DNA from 3 places in the Algoriphagus halophytocola genome. Region 2 is predicted to be linked to each of the others. Evidence: riboswitches for the same ligand, from Rfam matches in the RefSeq annotation. Region 2 holds a riboswitch; each other region holds the start of a gene.
The links. A riboswitch is a leader RNA that binds a small molecule or an ion and turns the genes downstream of it on or off. The one in region 2 is predicted to bind S-adenosylmethionine.
Positions count from the first base shown of each region.

Region 1: it holds a riboswitch for S-adenosylmethionine, as region 2 does, so the genes downstream of both, PBT90_RS03100 (trans-sulfuration enzyme family protein) here and PBT90_RS09825 (homocysteine S-methyltransferase family protein) in region 2, are expected to answer to the same signal.
Region 3: it holds a riboswitch for S-adenosylmethionine, as region 2 does, so the genes downstream of both, PBT90_RS07240 (O-acetylhomoserine aminocarboxypropyltransferase/cysteine synthase family protein) here and PBT90_RS09825 (homocysteine S-methyltransferase family protein) in region 2, are expected to answer to the same signal.

Region 1 is NZ_CP115160.1:677,483-681,714, forward strand. Features, by position in the region: gene PBT90_RS03095 (CBS domain-containing protein) at 1-391, shown strand, start outside; gene PBT90_RS03100 (trans-sulfuration enzyme family protein) at 445-1,617, opposite strand; SAM riboswitch class I at 1,720-1,822, opposite strand; gene pth (aminoacyl-tRNA hydrolase) at 1,882-2,442, opposite strand; gene PBT90_RS03110 (50S ribosomal protein L25/general stress protein Ctc) at 2,526-3,110, opposite strand; gene PBT90_RS03115 (ribose-phosphate pyrophosphokinase) at 3,135-4,061, opposite strand.
Region 2 is NZ_CP115160.1:2,260,881-2,265,112, reverse strand. Features, by position in the region: gene PBT90_RS09835 (PAS domain S-box protein) at 1-136, shown strand, start outside; gene PBT90_RS09830 (hypothetical protein) at 204-1,520, shown strand; SAM riboswitch class I at 1,612-1,710, shown strand; gene PBT90_RS09825 (homocysteine S-methyltransferase family protein) at 1,776-2,828, shown strand; gene metH (methionine synthase) at 2,833-4,232, shown strand, end outside.
Region 3 is NZ_CP115160.1:1,646,048-1,650,279, forward strand. Features, by position in the region: gene PBT90_RS07235 (homoserine O-acetyltransferase family protein) at 47-1,102, opposite strand; gene PBT90_RS07240 (O-acetylhomoserine aminocarboxypropyltransferase/cysteine synthase family protein) at 1,111-2,415, opposite strand; SAM riboswitch class I at 2,580-2,688, opposite strand; gene can (carbonate dehydratase) at 2,782-3,426, opposite strand; gene PBT90_RS07250 (SulP family inorganic anion transporter) at 3,423-4,232, opposite strand, start outside.

The DNA of each region.
Region 1 (4,232 bases), 1.6 Mb from region 2:
TGAGCACATGAGTACTAATCTGGTAACCTTTACACCGGATGACACTATTGACAAGGTATTAGAAGTCTTGACTAGAAGGAAGATTTCTGGCGCTCCGGTGGTGGATGAATCTGGTGCCTTAATAGGCGTGATCTCGGAGGTAGATTGTCTCAAGGAAATTATCAAAGGCAAGTATACCAATACGCCTAAATTCCCGGGAAAGGTAGCAGAGCACATGTCCACTGATTTGGTGACTATATCGCCAGACCTTTCCTTGTTTGATGCAGCATCTAAATTTTTGAAATACAAAATCCGTAGATTCCCGGTGCTGAAAGATGGTAAGCTAGTAGGACAGTTAAGTCTCAGCGATGTGATCAGAGCTTTTCCTAGATTGAAGGATACTACCTGGTAATCAGGCTCATTACTTGCATATACAAAACAGGCCCCAAAAGGGCCTGTTTTGTTTTACTTAGATTTTTCAAGCGCTCTCTCTACATCTTGAATGATATCATCCTGATGTTCAAGCCCTACAGATAGTCTTACCAAGCCATCGGTGATACCTACTCTTTCTCTTTCTTCCTGTGAAAGCTTGCTGTGGGTCGTAGAAGCTGGGTGCGTGACTATACTGCGGCTGTCACCAAGATTGGCAGTGATGGAGATCATCTGAAGTTGATCAATAAAGCGCTGGGCTCTGGCTACTCCTCCTTTTAAGTTTAGGGTGACCACGCCTCCTCCTTGAAGCATCTGTTTCTTGGCGATTTGGTATTGCGGATGAGATTTTAAGAAAGGGTATTTGACTCCGATGAGCTCAGAATTTCCTTCGAAGTACTCAGCTACTTTAAGGGCATTGCTGCAATGTCTATCCATCCTTACCCCCAAGGTCTCCATACTTTTGCTTAAAATCCAGGCGTTAAATGGAGATATAGCTGGGCCGGTGTGGCGCGCAAAGAAGTGCACTTCCTTCATCAAATCCTGTTTTCCCAAAATCAAACCACCCAAAACCCGGCCTTGACCATCTATATACTTCGTTGCACTGTGCGTCACAATGTGAGCGCCCCATTTGGCAGGTTGCTGTAAATAGGGTGATGCAAAGCAATTGTCCACTACTAAAATCAGGTTATGTGCTGCCGCAAACTTTCCCGCCCATTCTAGGTCGATTATCTCCAAGCCGGGGTTTGAAGGAGTCTCTATGAAAAGCATTTTGGTATTGGGCTGAACCAGCTGATCCCAGTTTTGAAAATCTGAAATGTCTCCGTAAGTAGATGTGATGCCCCACTTTGGAAATACGCGGGTCAGTAACTGATGTGTGGAGCCAAATAAAGATCGGGCAGCTAAGACATGATCGCCTTGCTGCAGTAAAGCTGCTATGCTCCCAAACATGGCAGCCATGCCAGAGGCGGTGGCAAAGCCATCTTCAGTGCCTTCGGCGGCACAGACTTTCTCGATGAGGTCACTTGAATTGGGGTTGGCATACCTGGAATAGATATTACCTTCTATTTCATCTGCAAAAGTAGCCCGGGCCTGTTCCGCAGATTCAAAAGTAAAGCTGGAAGTAAGGTATATGGGTGCCGAATGCTCCCGCTGATTTGATTTGGAGGGGGAGATCCGAATGGATTCTGTTTCGAAATGCTTGCTCATCAGTATTTAGTTAGATTTCATACATACAAATCAGACAGATTTGAGAAAATCAAACTCAAAGGCGGCAATCGAACTAAAAAGGGATTATTTGTAATTTAAGCCAATCTATAGTTCCCGCATTGGGTAGGATTTGGCACCGTTCTCCTTTTCGGGATGGTTGCCAGAGGGTCTTGGAGCCTAATCTCTCGCCTCTTCTTTATAAATCAGTTGCCTGAAGTGATGCAAATAAAACCTGTGGCTGACTGAAATCCAAATATTATCTGATCAATCGTTAAATTGATTCATAGTGCGTTCTATTCCTATAGTGCAGAAAGATAAAATCATTTCTATGGCCTTGTCCATCTGAAGGGGCAGTTCTGCAAATTCGGGCTCTGTGAACTTTCCCAATACAAAATCCACTTGACGCCCTTTGGGAAAATCGTCGCCTATTCCCATTCTTAACCTAGGGTAGTTTTGTCCACCAGTCAGCTCTTCTATGTTCTTCAGTCCATTATGACCAGCTGAACTTCCCTTGGTTTTCATGCGGGTTTTCCCAAAAGGAATAGCTACATCGTCCACTATGACCAATACATTTTCTTTGGGGATTTGCAGGCTTTTCATCCAATAGCTCATGGATTTACCACTCAGGTTCATGTAGGTAGTTGGCTTGATCAAATGGATGGCTCTTCCTTTGTATTTAAACTCAGATTTAAAAGCCAATCGCTCGCTACTCCAATGGCACCCTTGCTTGTCAGCAAGCCTATCCAAAGTTAAAAAGCCAATATTATGTCTGGTGAGTTCGTATTCAGGGCCAATGTTTCCCAATCCTACTATGAGGTATTTCATCTAGCTGGTATTGTTAAGAGTCCAAAAATAAAAAAAAATCCTGTCCGTTAGGGACAGGATTTAGTGTGATTTTAGGCTGAAGTTTATTCTGCTTCCTCTTCAGTTTTCTTGCCTCTAAGTGCTCTTGGAATACCGATAGTCACGATAGAAACGCTTGGGCTGGTTTGGATTTCGAATCCTTCTACTTTTAGATCTTCTACTTTGAAAGATTTTCCTAGTTCCAAGTCGGAAATATCTACAGTGATGAAGTCAGGGAAGTCTTTAGCAAGACCTTTAACTTTCAATACTCTAGTTTTCAACTCTAGTTTACCACCTTTGGCAAGACCTGGAGAGTTTCCTACTACTTTAACTGGGATTTCAAATTTGATAGGCTTGTCATCTGCGAAAGCTACAAAATCCGCATGAAGTAGAACTTCACTTACCGGATGGAATTGTGCTTCTTTCAATACCGCTTTGATGATGGTGCCTTCGATGTTCAACTCAACCAAGTGAACTTCTGGAGTGTAGATCAATTCCTTGAAAAGGATTGCAGGTGAGTAGAAGTGAATCTGCTCTTTGATACCTGGTCCATAAACGACGCAAGGAACATTGCCATTTTCTCTTAGCTCAGTCAGGCTCGCACTGTCGAGATTTGCTCTTTTAAACCCTATAACCTCTAGTGTTTTCATATGTATTTGTATTAAAATTGGTTCTTAAATGAATAAAGAACTGATAGATGTGTTGCCAGTCACCGCATGGATTGCTTTGGCGTACAGGTCAGCTACTGTCAGTACTTTGATTTTTGGAGATTGCTGCTTTGGGGTGATGGTGTCAGTGATAACTAATTCCTCTAGGGGTGAATTATTGATGTTGTCATAAGCTTTGCCAGAAAGCACCCCATGAGTGGCTATAGCTCTTACTGAAGTGGCTCCTTTGTCCATGACGATCTGCGATGCCTTGCAAAGCGTCCCCGCAGTATCGACTAGGTCATCCACCAATATTACATCTTTCCCTTCCACGTCACCGATTACCTGCATGGAAGCAATCTCGTTGGCCCTTTTTCTATGCTTGTCACAGACGACCATTTCTACTTCGAAATGCTTGGCGTAAGCCCTGGCTCTTGCTACTCCTCCTACATCTGGAGCAGCAAAAATCATGTTCGGAAGCCTTAGCGAATTCAAATAGGGCACAAAAATAGCTGATCCATTCAAATGATCCAACGGAATGTCAAAAAAACCTTGAATTTGCCCCGCGTGAAGGTCGCATGCCATAATCCTGTCAGCCCCTGCAGAGGTGATCATGTTGGCAATCAACTTGGCTGCAATAGACACTCTAGGTCTATCTTTTCTATCCTGTCTGGCATAGCCAAAATAGGGGATTACAGCGCAAACCTTATAAGCACTGGCTCTTTTGGCAGCGTCTATCATGAGACAAAGTTCCAATAGGTTGTCTGAAGGCGGGTTTGTACCTTGAACTAGAAAAACTGTACAGCCTCTGATGGATTCGTTGAAGCTGGGAGAAAGCTCTCCGTCACTAAATTTGGAGAGGGTGAGGTCTCCGAGTTTTTTACCATAGCTTTTGGCGATTTTCTCTGCCAGGGATTGGCTGTTTGTGCCGGAAAATATTTTTACTTCGGACATGCTTAGCTAGTTTTTCAGGAAAGGTTTTGAAAGGAATACGGAGCAAAAGTAGTAATTTTTGACTGGAAGGCTAAGGTGTGAAGGATTCAATCCATAGAATATTTTGCTATTGGCTTGATTTTATCCCCTATTTCTAAAGAAGGTGTTTGCTTCATCTGGCCTTTTATGTCT
Region 2 (4,232 bases):
TTCGGCGGCTTCCTATCACGAAATAAGTGAGGAAATGATGGAAATAGGAATTAATGATTTTGTACCTAAACCATTTACCCCGGAAACCCTCTATGAAAAATTAACCGAATATCTTCATACAAAAGATCAGAATTGAGAGCGGTTTAGCATTAATTTTGCCCCAAGGACAAAGTCTTGCTGACTAAACAACTATCAATTACTCAATGCCTCTTTTTAAAAGAATTAATTTTCTGATTTTTTTCATCCTGATCAGTGTTTCAGCTTCTGCCCAGAAGTTGCTTACCAAAAGATCCACCTTCTATACGGTGATTGGTACCTCGGGGGCCAAGCTGAATCAGATAGATGATATGCTAGCCGATCGGGGATTATCTGGTCTTAGAAATAGGTATAACACGCTGGGGTTAGGCTATCAGGCCAGAATCAATGACTTTGTGCTAGGATTGGAACTACTGCATAATAGGGGAGCTGTGAGTGAGTTTGACCAGTTCAGGATAAACTATAGAACCTCCAGAGCTATGCTGAATATCGGCTATGCCCTCACAGAAGAGTCAAATTTCCAGTTGATTCATTACATGTCCATGGGGGTGGGGTATCTGAATTTCCAGATGATGCCCAAAGAGCAGCCGGATAATTTACAGGAATTTTTAATCTCCCCTGAAGAAGGATTTATTCTCCGTGAGCAGGACATCCAAAAAGGAAGCCAGCATTACGGCAATTTTCTAACTGAAATTGGTTTTCAGCTATCCTATGATTTTGATTTACCCGGACGACCAGAGGCTCTTCAGATCATCAGTCAGCTCGGTTATTCGTTTAGCCCTATAGAAGGTAACTGGGAGATGGCTGGGGTGGCTTTTGACAATACTCAAAGTGGCGCTTTTATACGAGTCGGAGCTGGAATTACCTTGCCAGACCGAAATTTCTTCTACAAAGACGCCGGTATTGGTATCTCTTTAATAAGAGGGATCCATTTTACTCATGCAGAGAAGTTTAACGCGTATTTGGAAGAAGCTGATCTGGAGCCACTAGATGGGATGCCTTCTAACTGGGGACTAAAAATTACCGGAGAAACAAAAGGCTTGCTTTACGGTGCGGAGCTGTACAATCTGGCTTTGAGTGGAGATGCAAATTCCACTAAGAAGCATTCCCTAAACAGTCTTAGAGTATATGCCAATATGGGATACAAGCCCATTCAATACCGGAATTTTGGTATTGGAGCTTTGGCAGGATTAGGATATGGCAATATCCGATATACGAATCTGAGTACGGATAAACCTGATTTTGCAGAGCTTTTTGAACAGCGGTATTTCGATGGCTATCTGAAAAACAGTGGATTAATGCTCAAGCCTGAAGTTTTTGTAGAATATGGATTGCCGATGACCAAGCGTAAGTTTTTTGACCTGGTATTTACCGCTGCTGCAGGTTATGAACTTCCTCTCGGGAGATATAGACTAGCCGAAGTCGATATGGCCAGCTACATTTCAGCTCCATACTTGTCCTTTGGAATTGGGGTAAGGCCCTGACGCCTAGAGCTGCGAGCCTTTTGCGGCCTGATATAATTACCCTTTTGTCTAATAAGGCTGTTTTATTTCTAAAATGCTATTAACTTTGAGCAGCTTATCGAGAAAGACTGAGGGAAGGGCCCAACGACGTCTTAGCAACCTGTAAACAAGGTGCTAACTCCCATCTCGGAAATCCGGGAACAGATGAGCGGACAGGTACCTCGTACTCACCTCCGTGTTTTGCTCGATTAGCTTTTTGATTAACAAAATTACAAAATGCAAAACAGAACGGAATCCCTACTTCAGCAACTTTCAAAACGAGTCTTGATCCTTGATGGAGCTATGGGGACTATGATTCAGCGCTATACGCTGACGGAGGAGGATTTCAGAACTCCGGAGCTGGCAGATCATCCCAAAGCTCTGAAGGGGAATAATGATTTGCTGTCATTAAGTCGTCCAGATATTATCAAAGCCATCCACGCTGAATACCTCAAGGCCGGCTCGGATATCATAGAAACCAATACATTTTCAGCTACTACCATTGCCCAGGCTGATTATGATCTTTCGGATTTTGCCTACGCCATTAATCTGGAGTCAGCCAAAATAGCCAGAGAGATTACGGAGGAATTTACCAAAAAGAATCCAGATCAACCTAGGTTTGTGGCAGGTGCTATAGGCCCTACCAATAGGACAGCTTCTCTGTCTCCCGATGTCAATGACCCGGGCTATAGAGCCATTACTTTTGACCAATTGGCAGAGGCCTATTCAGAGCAGGTAAGAGGCTTATTGGATGGAGGTTCTGATATTTTGTTGGTTGAAACCATATTTGATACCCTGAATGCAAAAGCAGCTTTGTATGCTATTCAGGAGGTTTTTGAAGAAAGAGAAATTCCGCTTGATCCAAGGGAAGGCGGGATTCCGATTATGATTTCAGGTACCATCACAGACGCATCTGGACGCACCTTATCCGGTCAGACTACAGAGGCATTTTTAATCTCCGTATCGCATGTGCCCTTACTTTCTGTAGGCTTAAACTGTGCTTTGGGAGCCAAAGAATTGAGACCCTATTTGAAAGTTTTGGCTAATAAGGCACCTTTTTATGTGAGTGCATATCCTAATGCGGGACTGCCTAATGAGTTTGGCCAGTATGATCAAAATGCCGAAGAAATGGCTAGTCAGGTCAGGGACTTTTTGAAAGAAGGCATGCTGAATATTTTAGGAGGCTGCTGTGGCACTACACCTGAGCATATTTCAGCTTTGGCGCAGCTGGCAGGCAATTATCAGCCTAGAAAATTAAATCAAGAAGAATTAGAAGAAACGTTGGACTGAGAAGATGGAAAGTAATAATTATTTGAAGCTATCGGGCCTGGAGCCCTTAGTGTTCACACCCGAAATCAACTTTGTAAATGTTGGCGAGCGGACCAATATTACAGGTTCGAAGAAATTTGCCCGTCTGATTTTGAATGGGAATTACGATGAAGCGCTGGAAGTGGCCCTGGATCAAGTGAGAGGTGGCGCGCAGGTGCTGGATGTTTGCATGGATGAGGGTATGCTTGATGGGGAATTTGCCATGGTGAAATTCCTGAACTTGATCGCATCCGAACCTGAAATCAGCCGGATACCGATCATGATCGATAGTTCCAAATGGAAGATTATTTTGGCTGGTCTGAAATGTGTGCAGGGCAAAGGAATAGTCAACTCTATCTCTCTGAAGAATGGAGAGGAGGAATTTGTACAGCAGGCAAAAACAATCAAGAAATTTGGAGCAGCTGTGGTAGTGATGGCATTTGATGAGGCTGGACAAGCAGATACCTATGAGCGGAGAATTGAAATCTGTGAGCGAAGCTATAGAATACTGGTCGATCAGGTCAAATTCAACTGTCAGGATATCATTTTTGATCCCAATATTTTTCCGGTTGCGACCGGAATGGATGAGCACAGAAGAAATGCCCTAGACTTTTTTGAAGCTACCCAGTGGATCAAAGCTAATCTTCCAGGGGCTAAAGTCAGCGGGGGAGTGAGTAATGTGAGTTTTTCCTTCCGAGGGAATAATCCTGTACGGGAGGCAATGCATGCGGCATTTCTTTACCACGCCATCAAAAGCGGAATGGATATGGGTATCGTAAACCCCACCATGCTTGAGGTATACGATGATATTCCAAAGGATCTTTTGGAACGGGTAGAGGATGTGCTTTTTGACCGCAGAGAGGATGCCACAGAACGTCTTTTGGACTTTGCTGAGACAGTGAAATCTTCCGGAAAAAAGGCTGTAGCGGATGAAGCTTGGAGATCAGAGCCCGTAGCTAAGCGTATGGAGCATGCTTTGGTGAAAGGTATTCTGGATTATATCATAGAGGATACTGAGGAGGCAAGACTGGAACTGAAGAATCCCTTAAAAGTAATAGAAGGGCCTCTAATGGATGGAATGAACGTGGTGGGCGACCTATTTGGTGAGGGCAAGATGTTCCTTCCTCAGGTAGTAAAATCTGCCCGTGTGATGAAAAAAGCAGTAGCTTACCTGGAGCCATTTATGCCTTTGCCAGAGGAAGGGCAGGAAGAATCTTCTTTGAAAAAAATTCTACTGGCTACAGTGAAAGGAGATGTGCATGATATTGGTAAAAATATAGTAGGGGTTGTTTTGGCTTGTAATAGCTATCAGATCATAGATCTGGGAGTGATGGTAGATGCACAGAAGATTATAGATGAGGCTGTAAAAAACAAAGTGGATATCAT
Region 3 (4,232 bases), 610 kb from region 2:
TAAGGCCGGTTTAAACCGGCCTTGATGGTTTGATAGAGACTAGGTTTTAATCCCCACTGTTTAGATAAAATGACTTGAGTATGTAAGCCAGCTGCTCAAACTCTATCAAAAACGCATCATGTCCCGCAGTGGAGCTGATCTCTTTGTAGATACCTTTTTTTGCAAATTGGCTGATATGCTGGGCTTCTTCCGGCAAAAATAGCAGGTCTTTATCCACACCGATGGACAGCACCCGAGCTTCGATCTGCTGCAATGCTGCTTCCACACTTTCTCTATTTCTACCTAGATCATGGGAATCCATGGTTTTACTCAAGGTCCAATACGACAAGGCATTAAATCGCTTGGCAAGTTTTTGTCCTTGGTACCTCAAGTAGGAGGAAGCTCTGAAATCATCCAGTTTGCCCGTGCCATCAGCTTGTTTGCGATCTAGGTCTGTAGGATGCCTATAAGTCAGCATGGCGATGGCTCTGGCCGTTTCCAGACCTTTTTGCCCTGCTAGCTCATGACACTCACCCCAAGAACAGTCCGACTCAATCGCCATTCGTTGCGTTTCGTTGAAACCTATGACCCAAGGGGAAGTTTTGGCCGTGGACGCTAGGATGATCGCATTTTGAAGGCTCTTTCCCAAAATATACGCCCACTCCAGTGCCACTTGCCCGCCTAGAGATCCCCCAATTAACGTATGGATGTGTTCTAGTCCTAAATGAACCCGAAGTCGCTCCAGTCCTGCTGCCAAGTCCCTACTGGTCATCTGAGGGAAATCATAGTAATAGGGCTCCCCAGTCTCTGGGTTTTCACTGAAAGGCTGCGTGGAGCCATAGCAAGAGCCCAGAAGGTTGGCGCAAATAATAAAATGATCAGCAGGATCGTAAAACTTATCTTCTCCGATCAGTCCACTCCACCATTCAGAAGCATTAGCATCCCCGGTGAGGGCATGTATCACCCAGATCACATTGGATTTCTCAGCATTTAACTGGCCGTATGTAGTATAGGCCAAGTCGAATTCCTGGAGGATTTCTCCGGACTCCAAGGTTAGTGGGCTACTTGAATGGAAAGAATTTTGGGACATGGTAATCGAAGCGTACTGACTTTTAAGGTTCATTAGTTGAATTAGATTTTATCAAATGCCTGCTGCAGGTCTGCCTTGATATCCTCGATGTGCTCAATGCCACAGGATAATCTCAGCTGGGTAGGAGTGACTCCTGCTGCAAGTTGTTCTTCGTCGGATAATTGTTGATGGGTGGTGGCTGCCGGCTGAATGATCAGTGTCTTAGCGTCGCCTACATTTGCCAGGTGGGAGATCAGTTCCAGATTGTTGATCAGGGCAGAAGCCTGTTCTTTTTCACCTTTAAGCTCAAAACTTAAAACGCCTCCAAAACCATTTCTCAGGTATTTTTTAGCTAAGTCATGGTAGGGTGAAGAGGGTAATCCCGGGTAATTCACTTTTTGTACCAAAGGATGGGCTTCCAGCCATTTGGCTAGTTCCAGTGCGTTTTCTGTGGTTCTTTGTACCCGGAGTGAAAGAGTTTCTATGCCTTGGAGTAATAGAAAACTGTTGAATGGACTCTGAGCTGGGCCGAAATCTCTTAACCCTTCCACGCGGGCACGGATAGCAAAAGCAACATTAGGAAGGCCTAGTGGGTTGTTTTCCCCAAAAACCTCCCAGAAGTTCAGGCCGTGGTATCCTTCAGAAGGTTCTGAAAACTGCTTGAATTTCCCATTTCCCCAATTGAAATTTCCGGCATCCACGATGACTCCGCCTATGGAGGTTCCGTGACCACCTATCCACTTGGTGGCAGAGGAAGTGACTATGTTTGCACCATGCTTGATTGGCTGGCATAAATAACCTCCTGCACCAAAGGTGTTGTCCACGACTAATGGGATGTCATGTTTTTGGGCTACTGCTGCGATTGCTTCGAAATCCGGAATGTTGAACTCTGGGTTACCGATGGTTTCCAGATAGATGGCTTTGGTGCGCTCATTTATTTTGCTTTCAAATTCCTCAGCTGCATTGCCTTTGGCAAATCTAGCTTCGATTCCTATTCTCTTAAAAGCCACCTTAAATTGGTTGTACGTACCTCCGTACAAGAAACTGGTAGAGACAAAGTTGTCTCCGGCCTCCATGATATTGTTCAAAGCCAAGAATTGCGCAGCTTGACCGGAAGCTGTGGCTACAGCAGCCACTCCGCCTTCAAGAGCTGCTATTCTGTTTTCGAATACATCTGTGGTAGGATTCATTATCCTGGTATAAATGTTTCCAAATTCCTTCAGCCCAAATAGATTGGCGCCATGCTCGGCAGAATCAAAAACATAAGAAGTAGTCTGATAAATAGGAACAGCTCTAGAGTTTGTGGTTGGGTCTGGTTGTTGACCTGCGTGAAGCTGTAGGGTTTCGAAGTGTAGCTTGTTAGACATGATTTTTTTGGATTTATAGTGTTAAAAATGAGGATATTAAAAAGCCCATCTCGAAGCGTTCCGAAATAGGCATAGCAATTCAGGGTAAGTAAATACCGTGTGTGAAACTTTGGTTGGATTTAGACTAATGAGTAGAGAAGATGGTCCTGTGTGCATTACATATGAACTTATAGACCCAAAAGAAAATACTTCTTTTGGCAGGAATTGGCACCTTGGACTTTCCAGGTTGCCAGAGGGTCATAGAGCCTGTCTCTCGCCTCTTCTATATAAATCCGAGCACTAAAAGTGAAAGGATACTGCAAATAAAGAAACAGGGAATTGAAAATCAAAATGATTTTCAATTCCCTGGTACAGAAAACTGAATTTTTATGCTAATTCATCTTCATTGTACCGGAAAATTGGATTGATGTTGTTGAAATCAGGTTCAATGTTAAGTAGTTCATTTACCAAGCCATTATCAAGTCCATAAGCCCAGCCGTGAATGATCGGAGCTTTTCGTTTCTTCCAGGCTTTTTGAATAATTGAGGTTTTGATCAGATCCTGACATTGTTCCATCACGTTGATTTCTACCAGCTTGTTGACCTTTTTTTCGTGACTGTCTTGAGCATCTACTTCATCTTTATGATTGTTGTAAACTTCTTTGATGTTTCTTAGCCATTTATTGATCAAGCCCAGGTTTTTGTTTCCTAAAGCTGCATCTACTCCGCCACATCCATAATGTCCGCATACAATGACATGCTCTACTTCTAGCACTTCTACGGCATATTGGAGTACGCTGAGCATGTTCAGGTCAGTGTGCACCACCATATTGGCGATATTTCTGTGTACAAAAATTTCTCCGGGGTCAGTACCTGTAATCTGATTGGCAGGTACTCTACTATCCGAGCAGCCTATCCAAAGGAATTTTGGCTTTTGCTGTTTGGCTAATCTGCTGAAAAAATTCTCATCAGTTTCATTTTGTTCTTTTGACCATGCTTTGTTCTGCAGGATTAGTTTTTCGTATGGGTTCATGATGTTTCTTGTAAGTTGTATTTAAATCCTTCTATTTGAACTTTAATATTCTTATCCACTGAAGTCGCAATAAAATCATTCAGCAATTCCTGAATATCCTGATCTATAAACTGGGCTTTTTGGGCATTGATGATGACTTTACTTTCCGGTTGGATTTTGGAAAGTTCCTTCATCAAAAGGGCTTTATTTAGGAATGAAACGTCTTTTTGCAGCTTGACTAGGTAGTTGCCGTTATGTTCAGTTACGATTACGGCTTTTACGAAGTTAGTCTTGATGACAAAGAACAAACCGAATACCATTCCTATACCTATGCCTACTAGAAGATCAGTAAACAGAATTGCTACTACAGTGATGATGAATGGAATAAACTGATCCCATCCATTTTGATACATTTTGACGAAAATCGCAGGTTTGGCAAGCTTATAACCAACTACAAAGAGAACAGCCGCCAAGCAGCTCAGTGGGATCAAATTTAGGATATGTGGGATAGCCAATACTAGCATGATCAGCAATATTCCGTGAAATACAGCAGACATTTTGGTCTTAGCTCCCGAGGAAATATTAGCCGTACTTCTTACAATCACTGCTGTGACCGGAAGTCCGCCTATCAATCCGCTGAATGCGTTTCCAATTCCTTGGGCTACAAGTTCCTTACTCGGAGGAGTGATTCTTTTGTGGGGATCCAATTTATCGGCTGCATCTATACATAGCAAAGTCTCCAAACTCGCAATAATGGCAATGGTGAAAGCTACTAGCCAAAATGCACTATCGCCAATCATGGAGAAATCCGGGAATTGGAGCAGATT